2 regions of the Streptomyces sp. NPDC002809 genome follow, and region 1 is predicted to be linked to the other one. Evidence: predicted binding sites of a transcription regulator. Region 1 holds the regulator's gene; the other holds the start of a gene.
The links. The regulator HspR, encoded in region 1, represses chaperone genes until heat shock. The targets are predictions, from matches to a motif close to TTGAGNNNNNNNNNCTCAA.
Positions count from the first base shown of each region.

Region 2: the regulator HspR is predicted to act here: its motif matches at 10,072-10,090, upstream of lon (endopeptidase La).

Region 1 covers NZ_JBEOVJ010000025.1:15,226-29,480, forward strand. Annotated here, with positions in the region: gene ABT025_RS17150 ((Fe-S)-binding protein) at 1-843, opposite strand, end outside; gene ABT025_RS17155 (sugar transferase) at 936-1,634, opposite strand; gene dnaK (molecular chaperone DnaK) at 1,977-3,827, shown strand; gene grpE (nucleotide exchange factor GrpE) at 3,824-4,474, shown strand; gene dnaJ (molecular chaperone DnaJ) at 4,556-5,749, shown strand; gene ABT025_RS17175 (heat shock protein transcriptional repressor HspR) at 5,751-6,197, shown strand; gene ABT025_RS17180 (helix-turn-helix transcriptional regulator) at 6,228-7,238, opposite strand; gene ABT025_RS17185 (LuxR C-terminal-related transcriptional regulator) at 7,235-8,215, opposite strand; gene ABT025_RS17190 (helix-turn-helix transcriptional regulator) at 8,408-9,433, opposite strand; gene ABT025_RS17195 (hypothetical protein) at 9,535-9,774, shown strand; gene ABT025_RS17200 ((2Fe-2S)-binding protein) at 9,776-10,096, shown strand; gene ABT025_RS17205 (hypothetical protein) at 10,292-11,170, shown strand; gene ABT025_RS17210 (pyridoxamine 5'-phosphate oxidase family protein) at 11,201-11,605, opposite strand; gene clpB (ATP-dependent chaperone ClpB) at 11,791-14,255, shown strand, end outside.
Region 2 covers NZ_JBEOVJ010000007.1:60,395-74,649, reverse strand. Annotated here, with positions in the region: gene ABT025_RS06855 (DUF742 domain-containing protein) at 1-223, opposite strand, end outside; gene ABT025_RS06850 (roadblock/LC7 domain-containing protein) at 220-699, opposite strand; gene ABT025_RS06845 (sensor histidine kinase) at 696-3,740, opposite strand; gene ABT025_RS06840 (hypothetical protein) at 3,655-3,831, shown strand; gene ABT025_RS06835 (protein phosphatase 2C domain-containing protein) at 4,105-4,890, shown strand; gene ABT025_RS06830 (MarR family winged helix-turn-helix transcriptional regulator) at 4,977-5,474, opposite strand; gene ABT025_RS06825 (lysozyme) at 5,699-6,544, shown strand; gene ABT025_RS06820 (polysaccharide deacetylase family protein) at 6,844-7,524, shown strand; gene lon (endopeptidase La) at 7,629-10,049, opposite strand; gene ABT025_RS06810 (isochorismatase family protein) at 10,315-10,893, shown strand; gene ABT025_RS06805 (nucleotidyltransferase domain-containing protein) at 10,950-11,759, shown strand; gene ABT025_RS06800 (RNA polymerase sigma factor) at 11,818-12,420, shown strand; gene ABT025_RS06795 (hypothetical protein) at 12,417-13,391, shown strand; gene ABT025_RS06790 (ABC transporter ATP-binding protein) at 13,402-14,178, shown strand; gene ABT025_RS06785 (hypothetical protein) at 14,175-14,255, shown strand, end outside.

The DNA.
Region 1 (14,255 bases):
GGCGTCCTCCGCCGGGTCCTCCCAGTCGATCTCCTGGCCGCCCGAGGTCATCGGCTGGAGCGCGCCCAGTGCGACCGCGCCGTCGGCGTTCCGCTTGAACCAGATGTTCGGGAAGCCGAGGAAGCGGTGCCAGGCGACACCCATGTTCGTGTTGAGCGCGACCGTGATCATCCAGGTGAAGGACGTGACGATCTTGAGCGCCGCGACGGCGTAGGTGATGTTCTGGAGTGTGCCGAGGCTCAGCCCGTCCAGGGCGGAGACCAGCGGGTACGAGGCGAAGAATCCGGGTTCCCAGCTGGTCACGTGGTGCTGTGCACCCTCGAGGCCGCGCAGCGTCATGATGCAGAGGCCGACGATGAGGATGACGGCCTCGACGAAGTACGCCTGGCCGGTCTTCGATCCCGTGAAGCGGGACTTGCGGCCCGCGTTGCCCGGCCTGCTCAGCTGCCGGATCACGATCAGGGTCACGATGCCGAGGACCGTCATCAGGCCGAGGAACTCGACGAAGATCTCGTACGGCAGCCAGTCACCGATGATCGGGATCAGCCAGTCGGCCTGGAAGAGCTGGCCGAAGGCGTTGACGATCGTGAGCAGCAGCGAGAAGAAGCCCACGGCCACGAACCAGTGCGCGAAGCCGACGATGCCCCAGCGGTTCATACGGGTGTGGCCGAGGAACTCCTTGGCCAGCGTGATGGTGCGCTGCTTGGGGTCACCTGTGCGGGTGCCCGCGGGTACGGGCTGACCGAGGCGCACGTAACGGTAGATCTGCGCGATGGCGCGGCCGAAAAGCGCCACGGCCACCACCGTGATGACCAGCGACACGATGATCGCGGCGAGTTGCATTTGGGGGCTCCTCGGGCCTGCGAGGGTGGGATCCAGCGATGAACACTGCTTACTAAGCGGTAACTTAATCAGTCTGTGCTGACACTATCCACTTATCCCGCCGTCCTGTAGCCGGGCAGGCGGTGATCTGTGTCGCTCAGGTCTGCCTTGCTGCGCCGTGCGAGACCGCGGGCCGCCTCGCGCAGGGGTGTCCCGACGGCCTCCGCGAGGATCGCCAGGTCCAGACCCAGCCGATGGTGCTCGGCGTAGTGCTGGTCGAGGAGATCCGGCTCGTCCCAGGGCATCGCCGAGCGGTGGCGGATCTGGGCCAGGCCGGTCAGGCCGGGCTTCAGCTCCAGTCGCCAGTCTCGCGTACCGGCCGGCCACGCGTGCACGCGGCCCGGCGTGAGCGGGACCGGGCCGACGAGGGAGAGCTCGCCCCGTACGACATGGGGCAGTCGGGAGATCACGTGCAGGCGCAGCCGCCGGGTGCGCAGCGACCGCAGGACGAAGGGTCTGCCGCCCGCTCCCACCCGGGCCGAGCGCGCCAGTACGCCCCCGGAGCCGCGCTGCACGGCAAGGGTCAGGGCGGCCGCGGCGAGCAGCGGGGTGGCCAGGATCAGGAGGGCCGAGCCGAGGGCCAGGTCCAGGACGCGCTTCGCGGTGGGGCGGGGCGGTGTCGCCGGAGTCAGTGCCCTCAGGGCCGCACGGGCGGCCGTGAGGCGGGAGGGTCGCGGTGGCCGCCAGGTTTGCCCGGCGGGTCTCCGCCGCTGTCGCGGCCCGTGCCTCTGCCCTCGCCTCTGCGTCTGCATGGTGCGCACCTGCCTGGGTCGGCTGACTGGAGTCGGCGGACCGTGTGCCGGGTTTGCGCGGCTCACGGCATTTTGTGACAGAACGATCCCATGAGGCCATGATGTGGAGGGGCGTGTGACCCGTGGGGATGGGCGGGTGTCGCCCGTACGCGGGCCGGATTTGCCGCTGATTGCCCGTATGTGGCGTGTGTCCACCGTCGCGCATCACGGTGTTCTGCCTGGTGGCGTGGGCTGTGTGCACGATAGTTGAGTCGACTCGACTCAGGTCTGTTGACACTGAGGCGGGTGTCATGCATCCTTGAGTCAGATCCACTCAAGTAGTCAGTTGTTGGAGGAATTGAAATGGCACGTGCGGTCGGCATCGACCTGGGCACGACTAACTCCGTCGTCAGCGTTCTCGAAGGCGGCGAGCCCACCGTCATCACCAACGCCGAAGGCGCCAGGACCACGCCGTCCGTCGTCGCCTTCGCGAAGAACGGCGAGGTTCTGGTCGGCGAGGTCGCCAAGCGCCAGGCAGTGACGAACGTCGACAGGACGATCCGTTCGGTCAAGCGCCACATGGGCACTGACTGGAAGATCGAGATCGACGGCAAGGGCTTCAACCCGCAGCAGATGAGCGCCTTCATCCTGCAGAAGCTCAAGCGTGACGCCGAGGCGTACCTGGGCGAGAAGGTGGCCGACGCGGTCATCACCGTCCCGGCGTACTTCAACGACTCCGAGCGTCAGGCGACGAAGGAGGCCGGCGAGATCGCGGGCCTGAACGTCCTGCGTATCGTCAACGAGCCGACGGCCGCCGCGCTGGCGTACGGGCTCGACAAGGACGACCAGACGATCCTCGTCTTCGACCTCGGTGGCGGCACCTTCGACGTGTCCCTCCTGGAGATCGGCGACGGCGTCGTCGAGGTGAAGGCCACCAACGGCGACAACCACCTCGGTGGTGACGACTGGGACCAGCGCGTCGTCGACTACCTGGTGAAGCAGTTCGCCAACGGGCACGGCGTGGACCTGTCCAAGGACAAGATGGCTCTCCAGCGTCTCCGCGAGGCCGCGGAGAAGGCGAAGATCGAGCTGTCGTCCTCGACGGAGACCTCGATCAACCTGCCGTACATCACGGCGTCGGCCGAGGGCCCGCTGCACCTGGACGAGAAGCTCACGCGCTCGCAGTTCCAGCAGCTCACCGCTGACCTCCTGGACCGCTGCAAGAACCCGTTCCAGAACGTCATCAAGGACGCGGGCATCCAGCTCTCCGAGATCGACCACGTCGTTCTCGTCGGTGGCTCGACCCGTATGCCGGCCGTCGCCGAGCTCGTCAAGGAGCTCACGGGCGGCCAGGACGCCAACAAGGGTGTGAACCCGGACGAGGTCGTCGCCATCGGCGCCTCGCTCCAGGCCGGTGTCCTCAAGGGCGAGGTCAAGGACGTCCTGCTCCTCGACGTCACCCCGCTGTCCCTCGGTATCGAGACCAAGGGAGGGATCATGACCAAGCTCATCGAGCGCAACACCACGATCCCGACCAAGCGCTCCGAGATCTTCACGACGGCCGAGGACAACCAGCCGTCCGTGCAGATCCAGGTCTACCAGGGCGAGCGCGAGATCGCGGCGTACAACAAGAAGCTCGGAATGTTCGAGCTGACCGGTCTGCCGCCGGCCCCGCGTGGTGTGCCGCAGATCGAGGTCGCGTTCGACATCGACGCCAACGGCATCATGCACGTCGCTGCCAAGGACCTCGGCACCGGCAAGGAGCAGAAGATGACCGTCACCGGTGGCTCCTCGCTGCCGAAGGACGAGGTCAACCGGATGCGCGAAGAGGCCGAGCAGTACGCGGACGAGGACCACCGTCGTCGCGAGGCCGCCGAGTCCCGCAACCAGGGCGAGCAGCTCGTCTACCAGACGGAGAAGTTCCTCAAGGACAACGAGGACAAGGTCCCCGGTGACGTGAAGACGGAGGTGGAGGCCGCGCTCACCGAGCTGAAGGAGAAGCTCAAGGGCGAGGACACCGCCGAGATCCGTACGGCCACCGAGAAGGTCGCGGCCGTCTCCCAGAAGCTGGGCCAGGCGATGTACGCCAACGCCCAGGCCGAGGGCGGCCCGCAGGCCGACGCGCCGGGCGCGGAGCAGGCCAAGGCCGATGACGATGTCGTCGACGCCGAGATCGTCGACGACGAGAAGGACTCGAAGGGCGGTGCGGCGTGACCGAGGAGACTCCGGGCTTCGAGGAGAAGCCCGACGTCCCCTCCGGCGCCACCCCTGACGACGCCGAGCCGAAGGCCGCCACCCCCTCTTCGGAGGAGGCGGCGGCCCCGGCCGGGGACGCGAACCAGACAGCCGGTCTGACCGCTCAGCTGGACCAGGTCCGCACCGCGCTCTCCGAGCGCACGGGCGACCTCCAGCGGCTCCAGGCCGAGTACCAGAACTACCGCCGCCGTGTGGAGCGGGACCGGGTCACGGTCAAGGAGATCGCAGTCGCGGGTCTCCTGTCCGAGCTCCTGCCCGTGCTCGACGACGTCGGCCGGGCCCGCGAGCACGGTGAGCTCGTGGGCGGGTTCAAGTCGGTGGCCGAATCGCTGGAGACGGTCGTCGCCAAGCTCGGACTGCAGCAGTTCGGCAAGGAGGGCGAGCCCTTCGACCCGACGATCCACGAGGCCCTGATGCACTCGTACGCGCCGGACGTCACCGAGACGACCTGCGTGGCGATCCTGCAGCCGGGTTACCGGATCGGCGAGCGCACCATCCGCCCCGCGCGGGTGGCGGTGGCCGAACCCCAGCCGGGGGCCACGCCCGCGGCCGCGAAGGAAGAGAAGACCGACGACGAGGAGAGCGGTGGCGGCGAGGAGGTCTGACATTCCGTCCGACCACCTGGCAGCACACCGCTCGCCCACCCGCCCGGCCATCTGGCCGGTCGTCCGGAAGGAGGGACGTCGATGAGTACGAAGGACTTCGTCGAGAAGGACTACTACAAGGTTCTCGGCGTCCCGAAGGACGCCACCGACGCCGAGATCAAGAAGGCGTACCGGAAGCTCGCCCGCGAGTTCCACCCGGACGCCAACAAGGGCGACGACAAGGCGGAGGAGCGCTTCAAGGAGATCTCCGAGGCGAACGACATCCTCGGTGACACCAAGAAGCGCAAGGAGTACGACGAGGCGCGCGCCCTCTTCGGCAACGGCGGCTTCCGCCCCGGACCCGGCGGAGCCCAGGGCAACTTCAACTTCGACCTGGGGGACCTCTTCGGAGGTGCCCCGGGCGGGGGCCAGAGCGGCGCCGGCGGGTTCGGCGGCGGCGGAGGCCTGGGAGACGTCTTCGGCGGCCTGTTCAACCGGGGCGGAGGCGGCGGTACCGGCACACGGGTGCAGCCGCGCCGCGGCCAGGACATCGAGTCCGAGGTGACGCTCAGCTTCACCGAGGCGGTCGACGGGGCCACGGTCCCGCTGCGGATGTCCAGCCAGGCGCCCTGCAAGGCGTGCTCCGGCACCGGCGACAAGAACGGCACCCCCAGGGTCTGCCCGACCTGCGTCGGCACCGGGCAGGTCTCGCGCGGCAGCGGCGGCGGGTTCTCGCTCACCGATCCCTGCGTGGACTGCAAGGGCCGGGGCCTCATCGCCCAGGACCCCTGTGAGGTCTGCAAGGGCAGCGGCCGGGCGAAGTCGTCCCGCACCATGCAGGTCAGGATTCCGGCGGGCGTCCTCGACGGCCAGCGGATCCGGCTGCGCGGCAAGGGCGCTCCGGGCGAGCGCGGCGGACCGGCCGGCGACCTCTATGTCGTCGTCCACGTCGACGCCCACCCGGTCTTCGGCCGCAAGGGCGACAACCTCACGGTCACCGTGCCCGTCACCTTCACGGAGGCGGCGCTCGGCGGCGAGGTGAAGGTCCCCACGCTCGGCGGACCGCCGGTCACCCTGAAGGTTCCGGCCGGCACGCCCAACGGGCGCACCATGCGGGCCAGGGGCAAGGGCGCGGTCCGCAAGGACGGCACCCGCGGCGACCTGCTGGTCACCGTCGAGGTGACGGTCCCCACGGACCTGGGCCCCGAGGCCCGGGACGCCCTGGAGGCCTACCGAAAGGCGACCGCGGACCAGGACCCGCGGGCGGAGCTGTTCCAGGCAGCGAAGGGAGCTTGAGGTGGACGGCCGACGACGTAATCCGTACGAACTCACCGATGAATCCCCGGTGTACGTGATCTCGATCGCGGCCCAGCTCTCGGGCCTGCATCCTCAGACGCTGCGCCAGTACGACCGCCTCGGCCTGGTCTCGCCCGACCGCACGGCCGGACGCGGACGGCGCTACTCGGCCCGTGACATCGAGCTGCTGCGCACCGTGCAGCAGTTGTCGCAGGACGAGGGCATCAACCTGGCCGGCATCAAGCGCATCATCGAACTGGAGAATCAGGTCGCGGCCCTCCAGCAGCGTGTCGCCGAGCTCTCGGCGGCCGTCGACGGGGCGGCGGTGGCCATGCAGCAGCGCGAGGCGCAGGTGCATGCGTCGTACCGGCGCGACCTGGTGCCGTATCAGGATGTGCAGCAGACCAGTGCCCTGGTGGTCTGGCGGCCGAAGAGGCCGAAGGACTGAACGGGGACCGTTTCCCGTGCAAGGAGCCCGTCACCCCGCAACGTCGGGGGTGGCGGGCTCCTCCGCTGTGCGCGGCGGTACGGGCTCGGCGATGCCGGAGCGGACGAGGAGGGCGCCGAGGTGGGTGCGGCTGGTGGCGTCGAGCGTCTGCATGAGTTTGGAGATGTGGGCGCGGCAGGTGCGGACGCTGATGCCGAGCCTGTGGGCTACGGCCTCGTCCTGGTTTCCCTCGATCAACAGGCGCGCGATGCTCTGCTGCACGGCGGTGACGGGGGCGCCGGGGACGGTCGTGGGGAGTTGCTGGGTGAACGGGGTGGCCAGGGCCCAGAGGGTCTCGTACATCTGGGCCAGGAAGGCGACGAGCGCGGGGTGGCGGATCTCCAGGGCGACGCTGCGGTCGGCCTCGGCGGGTACGTAGGCGACCTTGCGGTCGAAGATCATGAGAACTTCGATCGCCTGCTCCATCGTGCGGACCTGGAGGAGGCTGCTCGGCAGCTGGTTCACGTACGCCTTGAGGGCCGGGCTGTAGCGCGCCGAATGCTGGTAGATGTGCCGCACCTGAACGCCCCGCTCCACCGTGGGCAGCGTGCCCGACAGGGCCACTCGCAGATCCTCCTGGGGCCGCGTGCTACCGGGCTGGAGGGTGAGGATCTCCTCGGTCACCTCCTGCGCGGAAGCGTTGATGGACGCCTGGACCGTCGAGCGCCCCTTGAGCACGGTGATGGCGAGGTGGGGGGTGTCGTGGTCGAGGAAGGTCAGCGGCACCAGCGCCTCGGCCAGGCGGTCGGAGATCCGCACCTGGTCCAGGAGTCCCTGGGTGATGGGGTGCAGCAGGTGGGCAAGGGCCGCTGACGGCGGTACGGGGCGCAGGAGCCGGCTGTCGAGCGGGTCGGGCCGGAGGAGAGCCGTGCCGATGAGGCAGGGCGCGGCGGCGACCGCTGACCGGGCGATGCCGCCCTCGGACAGTGCGCCGGTGTAGAGGACGACGGCCTCGTCGCAGAGGTCGCGGTCGCTGTGGGCGTGGTGGTGTGGTGCTGTCATGTTCCGCCGCGCTCCACGATGCCGGACTGGACGAGCAGTGCGCCGAGTTGGGTGCGGCTGGTGGCGTTGACGGTCTGCATGAGTTTGGAGATGTGGGCGCGGCACGTGCGGACGCTGATTCCCAGCTTGCGGGCCACGACCTGGTCGACGTGGCCGTCGACCAGGAGCCGCGCGATGCTGAGCTGGACGGCGGTGACGGAGGCGCTCGACGGGGGAGTCTGCAGGGGTTCCGTGAGGGGGGTGGCCTGGGCCCACAGGACCTCGTACACCTGGATCAGGTAGCGGACGAGTGCCGGATGGCGGATCTCCAGGGCCACGTCACGTTTGGCGTTGGCGGGGATGAAGGCCACGGTGCGGTCGAAGACGAACAGCCGCTCGACCGTCTGCTCGATGGTGCGGACCTGGATGTGGCCGGGGGGAACCTCGTCCAGATACGTCTTGATCGCGGGGCTGTAGCGGGCCGGGTGCTGGTAGATGTGGCGCAGGGTGGCGCCGCGCTCGACCGTGGACAGGGCACGTTCCAGCGCCTTCTTGAGCTGGTCCACCGGGCTGCTGCTGTCCGGCTGCAGGGTCAGGATCTCCTCCTGCGCACTGTCCAGGGCGTTCTGAATGGTCCCCTCGATGAGCGGGATGCCTTCGAGGACGGTGATGGCGAGGTTGGGGTCGGCGCTGGCGACGGAGGCCAGCGGAGCCAGCGAGTCCGCGAGTGCGGCGGAGAGCCTGATGCGCTCGTGGATCTCACGTATGACGGGCTGCAGCAGGTGGGCGAGGGCCGCGGACGGGGGCACCGGACGTATCCAGGCGTCGTCCTGGGGGTCGGGGTGCACCAGCGCCAACTCGGTGAGGCAGGGCGCGGGTTCGAGGGCGGACCGGGGTATCCGCCCGGCGCTCAGCGCCTCTGTGTAGATCCTGACCGCGGCGTCGCACAGCTCGCGGTCTCCGTGTGCGTGTGTCGGTGTGTCCCCATCCTTGCCCATTCGTGACCCCCCACTTTTGGCAGTGCAGCAAGATGACGGTGGTGGAAGCGTAGTCCTCGGGTCAGTGTGGGCGTGTCGGGGGAGCCGGGAACTCTCCCGGCTGGAAAAGGGCGTGGCCATGCCTCTCCCCCGTTGCGTGGCTGCGCCTGCCCGGCCCGGGGGGTGGGGATCTTTCTCCGGGGGCCGGCCCGGTCAGGAATCCTGGTCGAGGATTCCTGACTGGGCGATCAGATAGCCGAGTTGGGCGCGGCTGGTGCTGCCCAGTACGGCAGACAGCTTGGCCACGTGCGCCCGGCAGGTGCGGACGTTCATGCCGAGGCGGCGGGCTATCGAATCGTCGACATGCCCCTCGACGAGGAGCTGGGCGATGGAGCGTTGGACACCGCTGATGCCTTTGGGCGCCGGATCGTACGGCAGCTCGCCCAGCAGGGGTGACGCGCGCTTCCAGAGCTGCTCGAACACTTTGATCAGGTAGTCGACCAGTCCGGGATGGCGCAGCTCCAGGGCGACCTGGTCGTCGTTGCTGGCGGGGATGAAGGCGACGGTCCGGTCGAACACGATCAGGCGCGCGATGAGTTCCTCGAGCGTGCGGATCTCCACCTTGCCCTCGGCCATCTTGCCCTCGGCCATGCGTTCCGCGTAGGCGAGTGTGCCCTGGCTGTGCCGGACGGTGTGCTGGTACAGGGTGCGCATGCTGACCCCGCGGTGGACCACCAGCAGGCCTCGCTCCAGGCCCTCTCGCAGGCGGTCCTCGCCGCGGTCCCCTCCGGGCTGCACGGTGAGGACCTCGGTGCGGCATTCGGCCGTGGCCAGGTCCAGGGCCGCGTTGATCCGGTGCTTGCCCTCCAGCACGGTGATGGCGTGGGTGATCGGCGGATCCTGTGCGCTGATGTCCATGAACGGTTCGAAGGACTCGGCCAGTTCGAGGGACAGCCGCCGGCGTTCCTGGATCTCGCGCTCTATGGGGTGCAGGCGCTGGGCGAGCGCGGCGGAAGGCGGCAGCGGGCGCAGCCAGTCGGGGTCGTCGGGATCCGGGTGCAGCAGGGCGAAGTCCATCAAACAGGGTGCGGGAGCTACTTCGGCTCGCGGTATGCGTCCCGAACGCAGCGCGCTGGCGTAGAGATGTGCTCCGTCGGCGCAGAGTTCGGTGATCCCGTGATGATGTGTCTCTTTTATGTTATCTGTGCCCATATCTACACCCCCCAGGTTCCTGAACATGCAGGAACATGATGCATCGACTCGGTGGTGTTCGTGTGCCCAGGTGAGACATCGTCTTAGGTGCGGGGGAGAAGAATCCACAAGTGAGGACGAAGCCGACCATGTATAAGCGAATGCTTCGCTCGGCGCTTGCCGTCTCATTCATCGCAGTCCTGGGCCTCGCCGTTCTGGGCAGCAGCGGTGAGATCAGTTGGAGTGCCGAGGCGGCTGCCGGGCCCGGTGAGATCAGCTGGAGCATCGAGGCTGCGAGCTCGCCCGGCGAGATCAGCTGGTTCGCGCCGGCGTCGACCGGGCCCGGCGAGATCAGTTGGTCGCCCGGCCATGACCGCGTGGGTGCCTGACATGACCACCCCGCCGGACGACCGGACCTTCCGGCGAGAGATGGCAACCGCCTACCGCTCAGGGTGGCATTTCATCGACCTCGTCACGGCACTTCCCCACCGTGGTGATTCGTTGATGGTCACTCTGTTCGGTGACCCGGTCGTTGTCGCCCGTGAGGACGACGGGGAACTCCGCGCCTACCGTTGCCTCCGCAAGCCGCGCGGAGCGCCGCAGCCCGTGCGCTGCGCCATTCGGTACGACATGATTTTTGTGAACCTCGCGCAGCGTGACCACCAGCTGTTCGAAACCGAAGCCATTTCCGCCACCCCCCGCAGTGCCTGAGCGATCCCCCGTCGTTCCACGTCGCTCAGACACTCCCCCACACAACGGCGCCACCGTGACCTGAACACGGTGGCGCCGTTGTGCTTCTCCCGGAGACATTCCGGTCGGAGCAATGCAGAAGGTGTCAAAATGCACCGGCTGTGTGGGTGGGGACACGGTCCTCCATGCTCCGCCCTTCCATCCCAAGGGTCATTCATGAGCGGACACGAGGTCGAAAAACTGCCGGGCCGGTGCGGGGATGACGGCGATGCCGCATACCTCGACAGGACGTTGCTCCACCGCGAGGTGGAGGTCTCCTTCGACGACACGGTGAACGGGAAGGTCTTCCTGGCGGTATGGCTGCGGGCCGCCGCCGTGGCGTTCGCCGTGCTTCTCCTCTTCGGCTTCGTCGGGCTCGTCGCTCTGGCCGGTGATCCGGACAGCGGCCTCGGGATCATGGGGGTCGGTGCGCAGATCGCCGTGATCGCCTTCGTCGCCGTCTTCCTGACGTCGAGGATCACCGAACCGGTCGGTGAGTGGCGGGTCCTGGCTGCCGGCCAGGGCGAGCGCGCCGAATCGGCGTACACCGAGATCGCCAGGGTCGTGCAGGAGCGCGGGCTGCCGGTCGTGCCGGTGTTCCGCCGCATCCGCACCGGGGGTGAGCACCCCCTCGTGACCCACCGGATGGTGCTCAGGGACGGGAGTTACGTCGCGTACCTCTCGGTGTTCGCCTACGGCACCGGCCTCTATCTGGGCTGGGTGATGTGGCGCGAACGGCGCGGCACCGAACTCGTCGGGCAGTTCGTCTCGGACCTCGTCCGGGGCTTCGGCGGTGCCGACATGGAGAAGGCCGCGATGCGGGCCGAGCTGCCGCGCGCCATGCGGGAAGCCCTGCACGCCGCCGCGCGGGAAGGGCTGTACGCCGCCGTCGACGGGCGCGCGGCCGCCCCCGAACCGGCATTCCCGCACGGCCTCCCGCCGATCGAGGAGGAGAACGAGGTCGCCGCACCCCTCCCGGCCCAGGCGCAGGCGCCCGCGCCGATGGCGCCGCCGCCCGTGCCGCGCCGCCGGCCCTGGTCGGCGGGCGGCAGCTGACGGGGTGCGGTGCGCCCGGGGCGGCTGCGGTCAGCCCCGGCCGAGCGCCCGGTTCAGGCTGATCTCGATGACGACCCGGTCCGGGTTGGGCGACGGCGTGCGCTCGTAGCGCTCCGTGTGGCGGCGTACCGCCTCGTCGACCCTGTCCTGCTCCGTACGCACCCTGGCGACGCCCTCCAGCGTCGCCCAGCGGCGTCGGTGCACCTGGCAGGCCGCGACCCGGGCGCCGTCCGGGCCCGCGGCCAGGATGTGGGCGACCTTGCGGCTGTTCCTGTTGGTGATGATGCGGGCGAGGCCGGCCTCGGGGTCGTACGTCACGCACACGGGCACCACGTGCGGGGTGCCGTCGGGGCGGGGTGTGGTGAGGGTGCAGATGTGGGACTCGCGCCAGAACGCGAGGTACTCCGGGCCGGGGTTGCGTACGTCGACTGCCATGGGGCCAGCGTAGGCAGTGGGTGCGGCGCGGTGGCGGGCGGCCGGAGCGGCCGGTTCACTCGGAGCGGGGCCGGGGGCCCGGAAGTGGTCCGTTTTTGCCTTGAGTGGAATAGACTCAACTTTGTGCACGTTGATCGTGTCAGTAGTGAGGACGGACCAGTCACCGCAAGGAGGAGAGAGCGCACGTGGACGCCGAGCTGACCAACAGGAGCCGGGACGCCATCAACGCGGCCACCAGCAGGGCCGTGAAGGACGGGCACCCCGATCTGACCCCGGGGCATCTGCTGCTCGCGCTGCTCGCGGGCGAGGACAACGAGAACATCATCGATCTGCTGGCTGCCGTCGAGGCGGACCAGATCGCGGTACGCACCGAGACCGAGCGGCTCCTGGGCGCGCAGCCCAGCGTCACCGGCTCGACCGTCGCGCCGCCCCAGCCCAACCGTGAGCTGCTCGCCGTCATCGACGACGCCGCCCGGCGGGCCAAGGAGCTCGGCGACGACTACATCTCCACCGAGCACCTGCTCATCGGTATCGCGGCCAAGGGCGGCCGTGCCGGTGAGATCCTCGACGGGCAGGGTGCCAGTGCGAAGAAGCTGCTGGACGTGTTCGAGAAGAGCAGGGGAGGGCGCCGGGTGACCACACCCGACCCGGAGGGCCAGTACAAGGCCCTGGAGAAATTCGGCACGGACTTCACCGCCGCCGCCCGCGACGGCAAGCTCGACCCGGTCATCGGGCGCGACCAGGAGATCCGCCGCGTCGTCCAGGTGCTCTCGCGACGCACCAAGAACAACCCCGTGCTCATCGGCGAGCCCGGCGTCGGCAAGACAGCCGTCGTCGAAGGGCTCGCCCAGCGCATCGTCAAGGGCGACGTCCCCGAGTCCCTGAAGAACAAGCGGCTCGTCTCGCTGGACCTGGGCGCCATGGTCGCGGGCGCGAAGTACCGCGGCGAGTTCGAGGAACGCCTGAAGACCGTCCTCTCCGAGATCAAGGAGAGCAACGGCCAGATCATCACGTTCATCGACGAGCTCCACACCGTCGTCGGCGCGGGCGCCGGAGGCGACTCGGCCATGGACGCGGGCAACATGCTCAAGCCCATGCTGGCCCGGGGCGAGCTGAGGATGGTCGGCGCCACCACGCTCGACGAGTACCGCGAGCGGATCGAGAAGGACCCGGCGCTGGAGCGCCGCTTCCAGCAGGTGCTGGTGGCGGAGCCGTCCGTGGAGGACACCATCGCGATCCTGCGCGGGCTCAAGGGCCGCTACGAGGCCCACCACAAGGTGCAGATCGCGGACGCCTCCCTGGTCGCCGCCGCCACGCTCTCCGACCGCTACATCACCTCCCGCTTCCTTCCCGACAAGGCCATCGACCTCGTCGACGAAGCGGCCTCCCGGCTGCGCATGGAGATCGACTCCTCGCCCGTCGAGATCGACGAACTCCAGCGCGCCGTCGACCGGTTGCACATGGAGGAGCTGGCCCTCAAGAACGAGACGGACCAGGCGTCCAAGCAGCGGCTGGAGAAGCTGCGCCGCGACCTCGCCGACAAGGAGGAGGAGCTGCGCGGTCTCAACGCCCGCTGGGAGAAGGAGAAGCAGGGCCTCAACCGCGTCGGTGAGCTGAAGGAACGCCTCGACGAACTGCACGGCCAGGCCGAACGCGCCCAGCGCGACGGCGACTTCGACACCGCGTCCAAGCTGCTGTACGGGGAGATCCCGGGTGTGGAGCGGGAGCTGGCCGAGGCAGCGGAGGCCGAGCAGGAGGCCGCGAAGGAGCCCAAGGAGACCCTGGTCAAGGACGAGGTCGGACCGGACGACATCGCCGATGTCGTCGGTGCCTGGACCGGCATCCCGGCCGGCCGGCTGCTGGAGGGCGAGACCCAGAAACTGCTGCGCATGGAGCAGGAGCTGGGCCGGCGCCTCATCGGCCAGACCGAGGCCGTGCAGGCCGTCTCGGACGCGGTACGCCGCACCCGGGCCGGTATCGCCGACCCCGACCGGCCCACCGGATCGTTCCTCTTCCTCGGCCCCACCGGTGTCGGCAAGACCGAGCTGGCGAAGGCCCTCGCGGACTTCCTCTTCGACGACGAGCGGGCCATGGTCCGCATCGACATGAGCGAGTACGGCGAGAAGCACAGCGTGGCCCGGCTGGTCGGCGCTCCGCCCGGGTACGTCGGCTACGAGGAGGGCGGCCAGCTCACGGAGGCGGTCCGCCGCCGCCCGTACAGCGTCGTCCTGCTGGACGAGGTGGAGAAGGCGCACCCCGAGGTCTTCGACATCCTGCTCCAGGTCCTCGACGACGGCCGGCTCACCGACGGACAGGGCCGGACGGTGGACTTCCGCAACACCATCCTGATCCTGACGTCCAACCTCGGCAGCCAGTACCTGGTCGACCCCCTGACCAAGCCCGAGGAGAAGAAGAAGCAGGTCCTGGACGTCGTGCGGGCCTCGTTCAAGCCGGAGTTCCTCAACCGGCTCGACGACCTGGTCGTCTTCTCCGCCCTGTCCGGCGACGAGCTCGCCCACATCGCGGGGCTGCAGATCGACCGGCTCGCCAAGCGGCTCGCCGACCGGCAGCTCACCCTCGACGTCACCCCGGCCGCCCTGGCCTGGCTGGCCGAGGAGGGCAACGACCCGGCCTACGGTGCCCGGCCGCT
Region 2 (14,255 bases), on a different contig from region 1:
CGACGATGGCCTGGAGCTCGGGCATGACGCGCGAGGCCAGGTTTCCGTTGGTCAGTTCGCGGCGCTCGTCGGGGGCTTCGAGCGCGGCGACGAAGGTCTCGACGAGCAGCACGTGGCCGAAGCGGGTACGGCCGCCGGTGAGCGAGTACGGGCGCACCCGCGCGGGCCGTTTGTCGGCTCCGCGCACGGGGAGCCTGCGGGCGGGTTCAGCAGCGGGGGTCACTGGGCGCTCTCCATCGATTTGCGCAGCTCACTGCGGAGTTCGGGGGTGAGTACGTGTCCGGCACGGCCGACGAACAGCGCCATGTGGTAGGCGATGACGCCCATGTCGCAGTCGGGTGTGGCGTGCACACCGAGCAGCGAGCCGTCGCTGATCGACATGACGAAGACACTGCCTTCGTCCATGGCGACCATGGTCTGCTTGACGCCACCGCCGTCCATCAGCTTCGCGGCGCCGACGGTGAGGCTGCCGATGCCGGAGACGATGGTCGCCAGATCGGCGCTGGAGCCGCGGGGGCCGTCCTGTCGGCCGGTCACCTGGGCGTTCTGGTGTCCGGGATCGGAGGACAGCAGCATGAGTCCGTCGGACGAGACGACGGTGACCGAGTGGACCCCTGGCACCTCCTCCACCAGATTGCTCAGCAACCAGTGAAGGTTCCGGGCCTCGGTACTCAGCCCGAATGTGATGGGCGCAGTCAACTGCGTGCCTCCTCGACTGTGTCCCCCGTCTCCCCGGTTCGGCCATCGGTACGGCCTGCCGGCTCAGTGTGCTCGGTACGTGTGGTGCCTCCGGCCGGGGCCGTGGCCTCGGCGATCTCCGCCTCGACGTCCCGGCGGCCGTTCTTCGCGCCCTGGTGGAAGCCGCCGAGCCGGCGGCGCAGGGCCTCCTTGTCCACGCTGCCCGTGCGCTCGGGTGCGGGGGCAGCCGCGGGCTTGACGACCTTGGGGGTGCGCTTGGGCAGCCCCTTGTCGGTGATCCGCTCGGGCTCGGGGTGACGCGGCCCCGGCAGCGCGTCGGCCACGGGGGTCGGGGCGGGGGTCGCGACGGGCTCGGGGGTCGCGACGGGCTCGGGGGTCGCGACGGGCTCGGGGGCCGGGGCGGGCTCGGGGGCCGGGGCGGGCTCGGGGGCCGGGGGGCTGAGCTCCGGGCCGGGCGGCTGCTGCGTGCCCTCGTCGGCGGTGCGCTCGTGGCGATCGGGGCCGATGGCGTACGGGCCGGCGGCGGACGCGGGCTCCGAGCCGTCATCGAGGGCGGGGGCGTGCGTGAACTCGGGCACGTCCTCGAACTCGGGCACCCGCGGGAGCCTGACCTGCATCGTGGTCTCGGCCTCGGACTCCGCGGGCAGCACGGGCTCCGGGTCCGGGGTGGGCTGCGCCGCCTGCGCGGCCTCGGGCTCTTGGGCGACCGGGGGTGCGTGGTCGGGGGCGGCGAGGGCCCCGGCCTCCGGGCCGGGCGCGGGAACGGCTGCCGGGCCCGCCTCGGCGATGGTCTGCTCTGCGGCCGCGATCAGCGGGTCTCCGGGCAGCGCGAGGGTGCGGCGCGGCAGGGCGTTGGAGTTTGCCTCGGCGACCGACCCGGGGAGGTTCAGCGTGGGCGCGTCGCCGAGGGGCGTGACCGGCGGCGGGGTCGCGGCCGGGGGCGCCTTCGGAAGCAGCGCCTGGGGCAGCACGACGACCGCGGTCACCCCGTTGCCCTTCTGCTCGCGCAGCTGGACCCGTACGCCGTGGCGCGCGGCCAGCAGCGAGGTCACCTGGAGACCGAGGCCGGCCCCGTCGGCACTCTGCTCCCCCGCCTCGAAGAGCGAAGGGTCACCGAGGCGGGTGTTGAGCTCGCCCATCCGTACGGACGACATGCCGATGCCCTCGTCCTGCACGGAGAGCATCACCTCACCGGTCTCCAGCAGCCAGCCGGAGAGCTGGACATGGGAGTCGGGCGGGGAGAACGAGGTGGCGTTCTCCAGGAGTTCGGCGACGAGGTGGCTGAGGTCGTCGGCGGCGAACCCGGCGATCTGGGCGTGCGGCGGCAGGGACTGGATGGTGACCCGCTCGTACCGCTCGATCTCGCTGACGGCGGCGCGCAACACGTCGACCAGCGGGATCGGCCCCGCGTGCCCGTGGCCGTGCTCGGCGCCCGCGAGGACCAGCATGTTCTCGCTGTGGCGGCGCATGACGGTGGCCATGTGGTCGAGCTTGAACAGCGTGCTCAGCCGCTCCGGGTCCTGCTCGCGCTCCTCCAGGGACTCGATGACGCCGAGCTGGCGCTCCACGAGACCGAGGGTCCGCAGCGACAGGTTCACGAAGGTGTGGTGGACGGTGTTCTTGAGCTTCTCCAGCTGGGCCGCCAGATCGGCGGTGTGGACCTGGAGTTCGGCGCGCTGGAGGGTGAGGGCCTCGCGGCCGGCGATCAGTTCGCCGCGCTCGCTCTCCAGCTTCTCGAACCGCCCGTTGAAGTCGTGGAGCAGTCCGTGCAGCCGGCCGTGCAGGGCGTTGATGGACCGGACGACCTGTGCGAACTCGTCGTTGCGGCCGGTGTAGCGCACCGGTTCGGCCGTCTCGGGTTCCGCGGCGAGGCGGCCGGCGCCGATCCGCAGGACGGCGAGCGGCTGGGTGAGGGTGCGGGCGACGGCGGTGGAGACACCGACGGCGATGAGCAGACAGCCACCGAGCAGCGCGATCCGCAGTTCGAGCGCGGTGACGTCGTCGTCGCGCAGCTGTCCCAGCCGCTGCACCTGGGCGGTGCCGAGGGCGGACTCGACGCCGCGCATCCGGTCGATCCGGGCGGAGAGTGCCGCCTGGAGCTTCTTGCTGCTGACCTTCTGGTCGGCCTCGGAGAGCTCGGGGCGGTCGGTGAGTCCGGCGAGGTACTTCTCCGCGCTGTTGACCTCGGGGCCGGTGACGGTGGTGGCCAGCTTGTCGCGGGCGGTGGCACCGGCGGCCTGGTCGAAGTCGGCGAGGGCGGAGAGTTCGCCGACCCGGTACTGCTGGGCGGCGCCGCTCAGCTCGTCACGGGTGCGGTCCTCCTTGGTCTCGCCCTCGTCCTGGGTCTGGACGGGCAGGCCGGTGAAGGGGTCGATCTGCGGGGCGGCCGGTTCCTTGCGGGGAACGGCCAGCGCGGCGAGCAGCAGCCCGCGGGTGGCGGAGGCCTGTTCGGTGGCCCGGCCGAGCGCGAGCGGGGCGCGGACCGCCTCGGCGGCGCGCGGCGGGGTCCTGTCCGCGAGCTCGTCGGAGAGGTCGTGGAGCTTGGAGATGACCTCGGTGTACGCCTGGTGGGCCTCCAGCGCGGTGCCCTTGCCGCCGATGGCGTCACGGCGCAGCGAGGGGATGGTGGAGAGGTCCCGGCGCAGAACGGCGGAGGCCGCGTCCCGGATCTCGTCCACCTGCTGGTCGACACGGGCGCTGCGGCTTCCCGCGGCACCGCTCGTCGAGCCCAGCTTGCCCTCCCGGCCGCCCGCGATGAAAGCGGTGACCTCGTCGCGCTCGTCGGCGAGGGAGTGCGCGAGCGCGATGGCCTGCTGGTTCAGCTCCGCGAGGGTGACCAGCCGCTGCGACTCGGTCAGGTCGGAGGAAGCACTCAGGCACGCCGGCGCTCCCGCGGCTATGACAGTGATCCCGACGACCGCGACGCCTGCGACGAGCCGGCTGCGGACGCGCACGGTGCGTCCGCTCTCAGCCGGCGCCGAAGGCGCCACCTCGGAACTGCTGTGCTTGCTGCCCTTGCTCCGAGGCCGCTTCTTCTGCACCGGTGCTCGCAATCTCGACTCGTCCGCCCTTGAAGCAGAGGTGACGCTCGGTCACGTGAACGAGCGCCCCGACCCCTGGTACGGCTTCTGACCATTCCAGTGCATTTGAGAAGGGGGCGCGCATCAACCGCTCCGCCACTCGAACGAGTGAACATCACTCCCGAGTTGGCGAACAAGTCTCCCCCCGGGCCCCCGACGGCACACCTGGACGTTCGGCTGGATCTTCGGGGCAGGCTTTGGCAGGATGCCCGCCCGCACACTTCCCGGAGCGATTCCTTCCGCTCCACCCGCCTGTCTGACCTGCTGGTACGGGCCAATCCCCGGTCCGTGCAGGCTCCGTGAAGGCATCGTGCAGACTGACTGGATGCGCATCGAACTCGCCACCGCCGCCGGCCTCGCCGGACGTCCGAACGAGGACTGGGCAGCCACGGTCCTCCCCGCCTCCGGCCAGGGTGGGGGGCTCGTGCTGCTCGACGGGGTGACACCGCCGCGAGGTGACACCGGTTGTGCGCACTCGGTTCCCTGGTTCACGGCCCGACTGGGCGGCGCCCTGGTCGAACTGTCCGGTTCGCGGCGGGATCTGACCCTGCGGGAGGTCCTCGCGGAGTCCATCCGGCGCACCGCCGACGCACACCGTTCCCGGTGTGACCTTTCTCACGTGCGTACGCCACAGGCGACTGTGGTGGTGGCGCGTTGGGACGAGACGGAGATCGAGCACCTGGTGCTGTCCGACTCGGTACTGCTGTTCGAGTCGCCCGACGGCACCGTCCGCGCCCTGCTGGACGACCGCCTCGACCGGCTCCCGCCGGGCTCCCTCGCCTCCGAGGCGATCGCCGACGCACAGGTGCGGAACAAGGAGGGCGGCTTCTTCACCGCGGCCGCCGACCCTGCCGTGGCGGACCGGGCGGTCACCGGGCGGACGCCGCGCGCCGGGGTGCGGGCGCTCGCCGCGATGACGGACGGGGCGAGCCGCTGGACGGAGATGTTCGGCGAGGGCGACTGGGCCGCCTGCCTCGGGGTGCTCCACAAGGAGGGCCCCCAGGGGCTGATCGACCGGGTCCGGACCCTGGAGGACGCGGACACCGACCGTACGCACCTGCGGCGGAGCAAACTGCACGACGACGCGACGGCGGTCTACGCACAACTGTGAACCGCCCGCGCACGCCCGGCGCGCGACGGCCCGCCCGCGCGGGGCCCCCGGGCCGCGCGCCGGCCGGTCCGCGGCCCGACGGCCGCTCAGTCCTCGGCGCGGGCGTTCAGCTGGTGCAGCAGCCGGGCCAGCTCGGCCACCTCGGCACGGTCCCAGTCGGCGAGCTTGCGCACATAGCGGTCGCGACGCGCGTCCCTGACGCTGCGGAAGCGGTCGAGGCCCTCGTCCGTGAGGTGGACGAGGAAGGCCCGCCCGTCCGCCGGGTCGGGCTCGCGCGCCACCAGTCCGAGGGCTTCCAGGGCCCGCAGTTGCCGGCTCATGGTGGCCTTGCCGACGCCGAAGTACGAGGCGAGGTCGGTGGCCCGCTGACGGCCGGCCGATTCAAGCCGTACGAAGAGCCCGTAGGCCGCCGCCTCCAGTTCGGGGTGCACCTCGCGGGCCATCTCCCCGGAGTTGGCCCGGGCGCGGCGCAGGAACACCGCCAACTCCAGCTCCAGGGCGAGGAACTCGTGGTCCACACCACTTCCTCCGGTTGCGCCGGGTTCACTCCCGCTTTCGCTCCCGTGCACGTCAACACCCCTCATGAGCTTTCCCGCCACTGAAAGTTTCTTTCGCCGCCGGTCATCGCCGCAGCTCCACCAGTATTTCGCAGGAGTAGACCAACGGCACCGCCCAGGCCCTCTTCCGCGACCCGGGTCTACGTGCGTAGCGTCATGCATGGCATGTTCACACCATGGCATGCCACCAGGGGTGCGTCCGCCGCGCCCCGGGTCAGCAGATCCCCCCACCGAGGCCTCGGAGGCACGCAATGCCCGTGCACAGATCCGGCTCCAAGACAGTCCGTCGCTCGCGCTTCGCAGCGGCGGGAACTCTGCTCGCAGCTCTCTCCCTCCTCGTCGCCCTGCCCGGCGCCGCAGGCGCCGCCCCCACCGCCGGAGATCCCACGAAGCCCGCCCGGGGCACGGCCACGATGGGCATGGGTGTCGTCGCGCACGACGGCCAGGGCGGACTGCCCACCACTCGCGCGGTCCAGACCGAAGGCGTGGACGTGAGCGGCCACCAGAACGCCGTGGCCTGGTCGACGCTCTGGAACAGCGGAGTCAAGTGGGCCTACGTCAAGGCCTCGGAGGGCACGTACTACACGAACGAGGACTTCGCCCAGCAGTACAACGGCTCGTACAACGTCGGGATGATCCGCGGCTCGTACCACTTCGCCACTCCGGACACCACGAGTGGCGCCGTCCAGGCCAACTACTTCGTGGACCACGGCGGCGGCTGGTCCAAGGACGGCAGGACGCTGCCGGGCGTGCTCGACATCGAGTGGAACCCGTACGGCGCGCAGTGCTACGGCAAGACCGCGGCCGGAATGGTCTCCTGGATCCGTGACTTCGTGAACACCTACAAGGCGCGCACCGGACGCGACGCGGTCATCTACACCGCGACCAGCTGGTGGCAGGCCTGCACCGGCAACAACGCCGGCTTCGCCACGACGAACCCGCTCTGGGTGGCCCGCTACAACACCACGGTCGGCGAACTCCCGGCCGGCTGGGGCTTCTACACGATCTGGCAGTACACCTCGTCCGGCCCGACAGTGGGCGACCACAACCACTTCAACGGCGCCCTCGACCGCGTACAGGCGCTGGCGAACGGCTAGGCACTTCGCCGCCGGCAGCCGCCCGGCAGCCCTTTCCCCCGCAGAGCCCGGTGACGCACCCCGTCGCCGGGCTCTGTGCCGTCCACCGCTCCGACCAGGCGTGACGCCCTCCCGGTAGCCCCACCCTCCCCCTATACATGCCGTGTATACGCGATGTGTATAGTCCTTGCAGGTCGCATGTAAGTGCGACATAAGCAACGAGGGAGTGACCTGCCTTGCCCAATAGGACGAAGTCGATCGGTACGGGGTTGGCCGTCGCTCTTGTGACGGCGCTCACGCTGACGCTGAGCGGCTGCTCGATGGAGACCACGGCCCCCGGGTCCGCCCGCAGCGACGCGGGGTCGGACGCGAAGGGCTCGTTCGGCCCGGTGGACTGCCGCAAGGCCAAGTGCATCGCGCTCACCTTCGACGCGGGCCCGGCCGAGGACACCCCCCACCTGCTGGACATCCTCAAGAAGGAGAAGGTCCACGCGACCTTCTTCCTGCTGGGCAAGAACCATGTGAAGAAGCACCCCGACACCGTCCGCCGCATCGCGGCGGAGGGACACGAGGTGGCCAACCACACCTGGTCGCACGAGATCCTGACGGACAAGAAGCCCACGGAGATACGCGCCGAGCTGGAGAAGACGCAGGACGCGATCGAGGAGATCACCGGCAAGAAGCCGCGGCTGATGCGCCCGCCGCAGGGCCGCACCGACGACACGGTCTCCGGGATCAGCAAGGACCTCGGCCTGTCGCAGATCCTGTGGAACGCCACCGCCAAGGACTACTCGACGACCGACTCCGCGCTCATCAAGAAGCGGATACTCGACCAGGCGACCAAGGACGGCATCATCCTGCTGCACGACATCTACAAGGGTTCGGTGCCCGCGGTGCCCGGCATCATCGACGAGCTGAAGAAGCGCGGCTACACCTTCGTGACGGTGCCCGAGCTGATGGCACCCGCCGAGCCGGTGCCGGGGACCATCTACCGCCCCTGATCCGGCTCCCCCGCTCACGCGGAACGGCCCGCCTCCCCGCGAAGGGAGAACGGGCCGCCCGTACCGGCCGTGTCCGTGATGCCACGTCCGTCACGCCGTGACCTTCACGCCGCGGCCGGGATCCTCCGCTCCGCCGGGGCCGTGGCCGGGGCGAGGGCGATCTCCAGTACCTGGCGGACGTCGGTGACCGGGTGGACCTCCAGTGTGTCCAGCACCTCCGCGGGGACGTCGTCCAGGTCGGGCTCGTTGCGCTTCGGGATCACCACGGTGGTGATGCCGGCCCGGTGCGCGGCGAGCAGCTTCTGCTTCAGGCCGCCGATCGGCAGGACCCTCCCGGTCAGCGAGACCTCACCGGTCATCGCCACGTCGGTGCGGACCAGCCGTCCGGAGAGCAACGAGGCCAGCGCCGTCGTCATCGTGATGCCGGCACTCGGACCGTCCTTCGGCACCGCACCCGCCGGGAAGTGGATGTGCGCACCGCGGTCCTTCAGGTCCGCGACCGGCAGTTCCAGCTCCGCGCCGTGCGAGCGCAGGAAGCTCAGCGCGATCTGGGCGGACTCCTTCATGACGTCGCCGAGCTGACCGGTCAGGGTCAGTCCGGACGCCCCGGTCTCCGGGTCGGCTAGCGACGCCTCCACGAAGAGGACGTCACCGCCCGCCCCGGTCACGGCGAGTCCGGTGGCCACGCCCGGCACCGCGGTGCGGCGCTCGGCCGGGTCCTGGGCGGACTCGGGGACGTGGTGCGGCCGGCCGATGAGACCGCGCAGGTCTTCGTCGGTCACCGTGAACGGCAGTTCGCGGTCGCCGAGCTCGTGCTGGGCCGCGACCTTGCGCAGCAGCCGGGCGACGGCCCGCTCCAGGTTCCGGACCCCGGCCTCCCTCGTGTACTCGCCGGCCAGCTTGCGCAGCGCCGACTCGTCGAGGGTGACCTCGGCCTTCTCCAGACCGGCCCGCTCCAGCTGGCGCGGGAGCAGGTGGTCGCGGGCGATGACGACCTTCTCGTCCTCGGTGTAGCCGTCGAGCCTGACCAGCTCCATCCGGTCGAGCAGCGCCTCAGGGATGGAATCCAGAACGTTGGCCGTGGCCAGGAAGACGACATCGCTGAGGTCGAGTTCGACCTCCAGGTAGTGGTCGCGGAAGGTGTGGTTCTGCGCCGGGTCGAGCACTTCGAGGAGGGCTGCGGCAGGGTCGCCCCGGAAGTCGGAGCCGACCTTGTCGATCTCGTCGAGCAGGACGACCGGGTTCATCGAACCGGCCTCCTTGATGGCGCGCACGATGCGGCCCGGGAGCGCGCCGACGTACGTACGCCGGTGGCCCCGGATCTCCGCCTCGTCCCGGACACCGCCGAGTGCGACGCGGACGAACTTGCGGCCCATGGCGTGCGCCACGGACTCACCGAGCGAGGTCTTTCCGACCCCGGGAGGCCCGACGAGCGCCAGCACGGCGCCGCCGCGCCGGCCTCCGACCACGCCCAGCCCGCGGTCGGCGCGCCGCTTGCGCACCGCGAGGTACTCGGTGATGCGCTCCTTCACGTCCTGCAGGCCCGCGTGTTCGGCGTCGAGGATCTCCTGGGCGCCCTTGATGTCGTACGCGTCCTCGGTCCGCTCGGTCCACGGCAGTTCGAGGACGGTGTCGAGCCACGTCCTGATCCAGGAACCCTCGGGGCTCTGGTCGGACGAGCGCTCCAGCTTGTCGACCTCCTTGAGCGCGGCCTCGCGGACGTGCTCGGGAAGGTCGGCGGCCTCGACGCGTGCCCGGTAGTCGTCGGACTCGTCCTCCGGGTCGCCGTTGAGTTCGGAGAGCTCCTTGCGTACGGCGTCGAGCTGGCGCCGCAGCAGGAACTCACGCTGCTGCTTGTCGACGCCCTCCTGGACGTCCTTGGCGATCGACTCGGCGACGTCCTGCTCGGCGAGGTGCTCGCCGAGCCACTGGATGGCGAGCTTCAGCCGGGCCACCGGATCGGCGGTCTCCAGCAGCTGCACCTTCTGGGTGGTGGTGAGGAAGGGGGAGTATCCGGAGTTGTCGGCGAGGGCGGAGACGTCCTCGATCTGCTGGACCCGGTCCACGACCTGCCAGGCGCCGCGCTTCTTCAGCCAGCTGGTGGCGAGTGCCTTGTACTCCTTGACCAACTCGGCTGTGGCTCCGGGGAGGGGCTCGGGGACGGAGGCGTCGACCCGGGTCCCTTCCACCCAGAGCGCGGCACCGGGACCGCTGGTCCCGGCCCCGATCCGCACGCGGCCGCGGCCGCGGATGAGCGCGCCCGGGTCGCCGTCCGAGAGCCGTCCGACCTGCTCGACGGTCCCGATGACACCGATCCCGGTGTAGGTCCCGTCGATGCGCGGAACGAGCAGCACCTCGGGCTTGCCGCCGCCCTCGCGGGCTGCGGCCTGCGCGGCTTCCACCGCGGCACGTACATCACTGTCGGACAGGTCCAGAGGTACCACCATGCCGGGCAGCACGACCTCGTCGTCGAGCGGCAGCACAGGCAGGATGAGCGGTGTGACCGCATTGGACTCAGTAGCCATGATCTCCCCTTCGGCAGTCAAGTTGAGCTATGCAGACTCAATGCTCCTGAGCCGCCGAATGTTCCCCGGGCTGTGTTCGCTGTGAGCGATCGCGGTATGACGGTGGCGGCATGCCTTGGGTGCAACGCCGTGCGGGACCGCCGTAGTCCCGCGCCCCGCCGGCCCACGTGCGCGAGGCCGTGGGCGAAGCCGCACCCGAGGTCGTGCGGCACATCGTGCGCGAAATTCCGTGGAGGGTGAGGGTCCGGCCGACCAGGATGGACCCATGACCGATTCCCTCCTTCCTGTGCAGGCCCTGCTCGTCGTGGACGTCCAGAAGGCCGGGGTGACCGGAGAGCGGGCCGTGCCCGGAGCGGCCGGACTCCTGGAGCGGACCGCGGACCTGATCGCGCGGGCACGGCAGAGCGGTGCACTCGTCGTGCACCTCCAGAACGACGGCGCCCCCGGCTCGGGCGACGAGCCCCATGCGCCGGGCTGGGCCCTCCACCTGCCGGTCGAGGCGGGACCCACGGAGTCCGTGATCCGCAAGACCCGGGACGACGGCTTCGCCGGCACGTCGCTGGGCTCCCTGCTGGGCGGAGCTGGCGTCGAGGCGGTCGCCGTCTGCGGCGTGATGTCGGAGATGTGCGTCCAGGCGACGGCCCGCACGGCCCTGGCCCTGGGCTACCGGGTCGTTCTCCCCTACGACGCGCATGCGACGCAGGACATCCCGGCAGCTCCGGGGATCAGCGAGGCGGTCCCGGCCGCCGTGGTCTCCCGGGTCGCCGCATGGGCGGTCAGCGCGGATGCGGACGTCACCACGCCGGCCGCCGACGTGCCGTTCGCGGCGCCGCCGAAGGCGTAGCCGGGTCACGGGGACACGCCGTGGTCAGGGGGGAGCCGGGCGGGCAGAGTACCCGTATGAACGACGACCGAGGGCTGAACCGGGACGGCACGATCGCGCGGGAGGGCTCACTGAGCCGGGTCCAGGAGCGGTTCGCGCCCGTCGTCGCGGCGGCCCGTTCCCGGATCGCCGAGGTCTTCGGTCCCGCCCGGCTGGACAGCGCCTATGTGTACGGCAGCATTCCGCGCGGCACGGCCGTTCCCGGGGTCTCCGATCTCGACCTCCGGCTCGCCCTCCACGACGAGCCCACCGACGCCGACCGCGCCGACGCGAACACGATCGAGACCGCGCCTGACCGCGCATTCCCCCAGATCAACGGTGCCGGGATCCTGCCGGCCAGCAGACGCACCCTGCTGAGCGACCTCGAACGTCACGATGCCGGATTCTTCGTCGCCTGCCTCTGCACCCCGCTGCTCGGCAACGACCTCGCCGGGCAGCTCCCCCGGTACCGCCCCACTTCCCTGCTCGCCCGCGAGACGAACGGCGACCTCGCACTCGTACTCCCGCGCCGGCGCGCCCGAGCCTCCGAAGCCACCACGGACGAGGGACGCAGGACCCTCAGCCGCGTCGTCTCCCGCCGCATCGTCCGCACGGGATTCACCCTGATCACGCCCCTCTGGGGCGGCTGGACCAGCGACCTGGGCGAGTGCGCCGCGCTCTTCGGCCGCTACTGCCCCGAGCGCGCCGGGCAGATGCGTGGGGCCGGGGCCTTGGGCCGCACACCCACGGCCGATCCGGCGGTCCTCACCCCGCTCGTCGACGATCTCGCGCCCTGGCCGGCGGCCGAACACATCGCGGTGCACGGCGAGAAGGCGCCACGCCCCTGACCTCATCCGGACGCGCCGTGCGTGAACCGAGCGGCATCCGGCCGTCGATAGAGGAGGTGTGAGCCACTTGCGCCCCTCGGGGGACGACCGGAACGACGAAGCACTGCTGCGTGCCGTCGCACAGGGGGACACGACCGCGCTGGCCACCCTCTACGACCGGCACGCCGGCTGGCTGCTGGCCCGGCTGAACCGCCGGTGCCCGGACGCCGAGACCGTACGGGAGGTGCTGCAGGACACCTTCGTCACGGCCTGGCGCTCCGCCGGTACGCACCGGGGCGCCGAGGCGGGCGGCTGGCTCTGGGTGATCGCCGCCCGCCGGCTGGTCGACGCGCAGCGGACCCGGGCCAGGACGGAGCGCGTGGCACGGGCCGAGAGCACCGGCGGCACGGAGTGGGCGGCCCCCGTGCCGTCCGCCGAGGACCGGGTCCTGGCCGGTCTGGAGTACGGCGACGTGGGTGCCGCGCTCGACCGGATCTCGCCCGAGCTCCGGGAGGTCCTGCGGGCGACGGTCATCGACGGGCTGACGACCCGGGAGGCCGCCCGGCTGCTCGGCATACCGGAGGGGACGGTCAAGACCCGGGCCATGCGGGCCCGGCGCGAGCTGCGGGCGGCACTGGACCGGCTGGTTGTGGAGAACGGTCCGTTGGGAGGCACGGCATGACGGCCTGGCATGTGGGAGACGAACTGGCCGGGCGGTACGCGGCGGGGACCGCCGCCGAGACCGACGCCTGGTCGCTGGAGAAACACGTCGAGTCGTGCGCGCACTGTGCGGGCCGGGTCTCGGCGGCGGTACGCGGTCGGGGGGCCGCGGCACTGCTGCTGGAGGGGGTGCGCGCGGCGGTACTCGAAGCCGCGGAGACCCAGCCGGTACGGGGGCGGGCACGGGGGTGGGGGCGCTCGTGGGTACGGGGGCGGGCGCGGGGGCGGGCGCGGGGGCGGGTCCGGGCGTGGGGGCGCTCGTGGGGCGGGGGGCGCCCACGGTTGCCTGCGCCGGGGCCCGCCACCCGGATCGGCCGGTTGCTGTGGGCCGCCGGGCCGGCCCTGCGGGGGTCGTGGGCGGCGGCGCTGGTGCTGGTAGCGCTCGGGGCCGTCGCCCTGGCGTACGGGGGCGGGCTCGGCGGCACGGTGCGGCCCCTGCTCCTCGTCGTCGCGCCGGTGCTGCCGCTCGCCGGGGTCGGCGTCTCGTACGGGCGCTCCGCCGACCCGATGCACGAGATCACCGCGACGACTCCGGGCGGCGGGCTGCGGCTGCTGCTGGTCAGGACCGCCGTGGTGCTCGCGGTGACCGTCCCGGTGCTCGCCCTCGCCTGGGCGGTGCTGCCCGCGTCGGCCGACGGACCGGGCGCCCTGGCCTGGCTGCTGCCGGGCGTCGCCATGACGCTGGGGGCGCTGGCGCTCGGCTCGTACGTCGGCTGCCGCACCGGCGCCTCGTCCGTCGCCGCGTGCTGGGCCGCCGCCGTCGTCGTACCGGCATTCAGCACATCACAGCCGAGGCTCGACGAGCCGCTCGCGGCAGCCTCCGGCTACTTCGCGGGGCCCGCCGCCCAGGGCGCCTGGGCGGCCTCGGTGGTGCTCTGCGCCGGCCTGCTGGCGCTGCGCCGCAGATCCTTCGACCACCTGGAGACATCATGAGCGTGATCGCGTGAACAGCACGGTGAGAGTCTCGGGGCTGACGGTCCGGCATCGCCGTACGACCGCCCTGGACGGCGTCGATCTGGACTTCGCACCCGGCGTGCACGGACTCCTCGGACCGAACGGCGCGGGCAAGACATCGCTGATCAGGGTGGTGGCCACGGCAACCGCGCCGACCTCCGGCCGGATCGAGCTGCTGGGCAGCGAGGTGGGTGCGGACGCGGACCACCGCAGCCGGGCCGCGGTCCGGCGCAGGCTGGGCTACCTGCCGCAGGAGTTCGGCTACTACCCGGGCTTCACCGTCCGCGAGTTCGTCGCCTACGTGGCGTGGCTCAAGGAGATGGACGGCGCCCTGATCGCGGGAGCCGTGGAGCGTGCGGTGGACCGGGTGGGCCTGACGGACCGGATCGACGCCCGGATGAAGACCCTGTCGGGCGGCATGGTCCGGCGCGTGGGCATCGCACAGGCGATCGTCAACGAGCCGGAGCTGCTGCTGCTCGACGAGCCGACGGCCGGGCTGGACCCGGAGCAGCGGGTGGAGTTCCGCACCCTGATGCGTGAGCTGGGCGAGCGGTCCACGGTGATCCTCTCCACGCACCTGGTCGAGGACGTGGCCACCGCCTGCGCGGACGTGACCCTCGTCGAAGGGGGCCGGATCGCGTACCGGGGGACGACGGCCGAGCTGGCGGCCCTCGGCAGCGACGGGGACGGGCTCGACGGCAGCCCCATCGAGCGCGGCTACACCGCCGCTCTGCACACCCACCGCGCGACGGCGGGCGTCCGATGACGTCCACCGGCACCCTCACCACCGAGCGGCAGGACCCCCCGGGGCCCCGCTCCACCCGCTCGCAGGACGCGTACCGG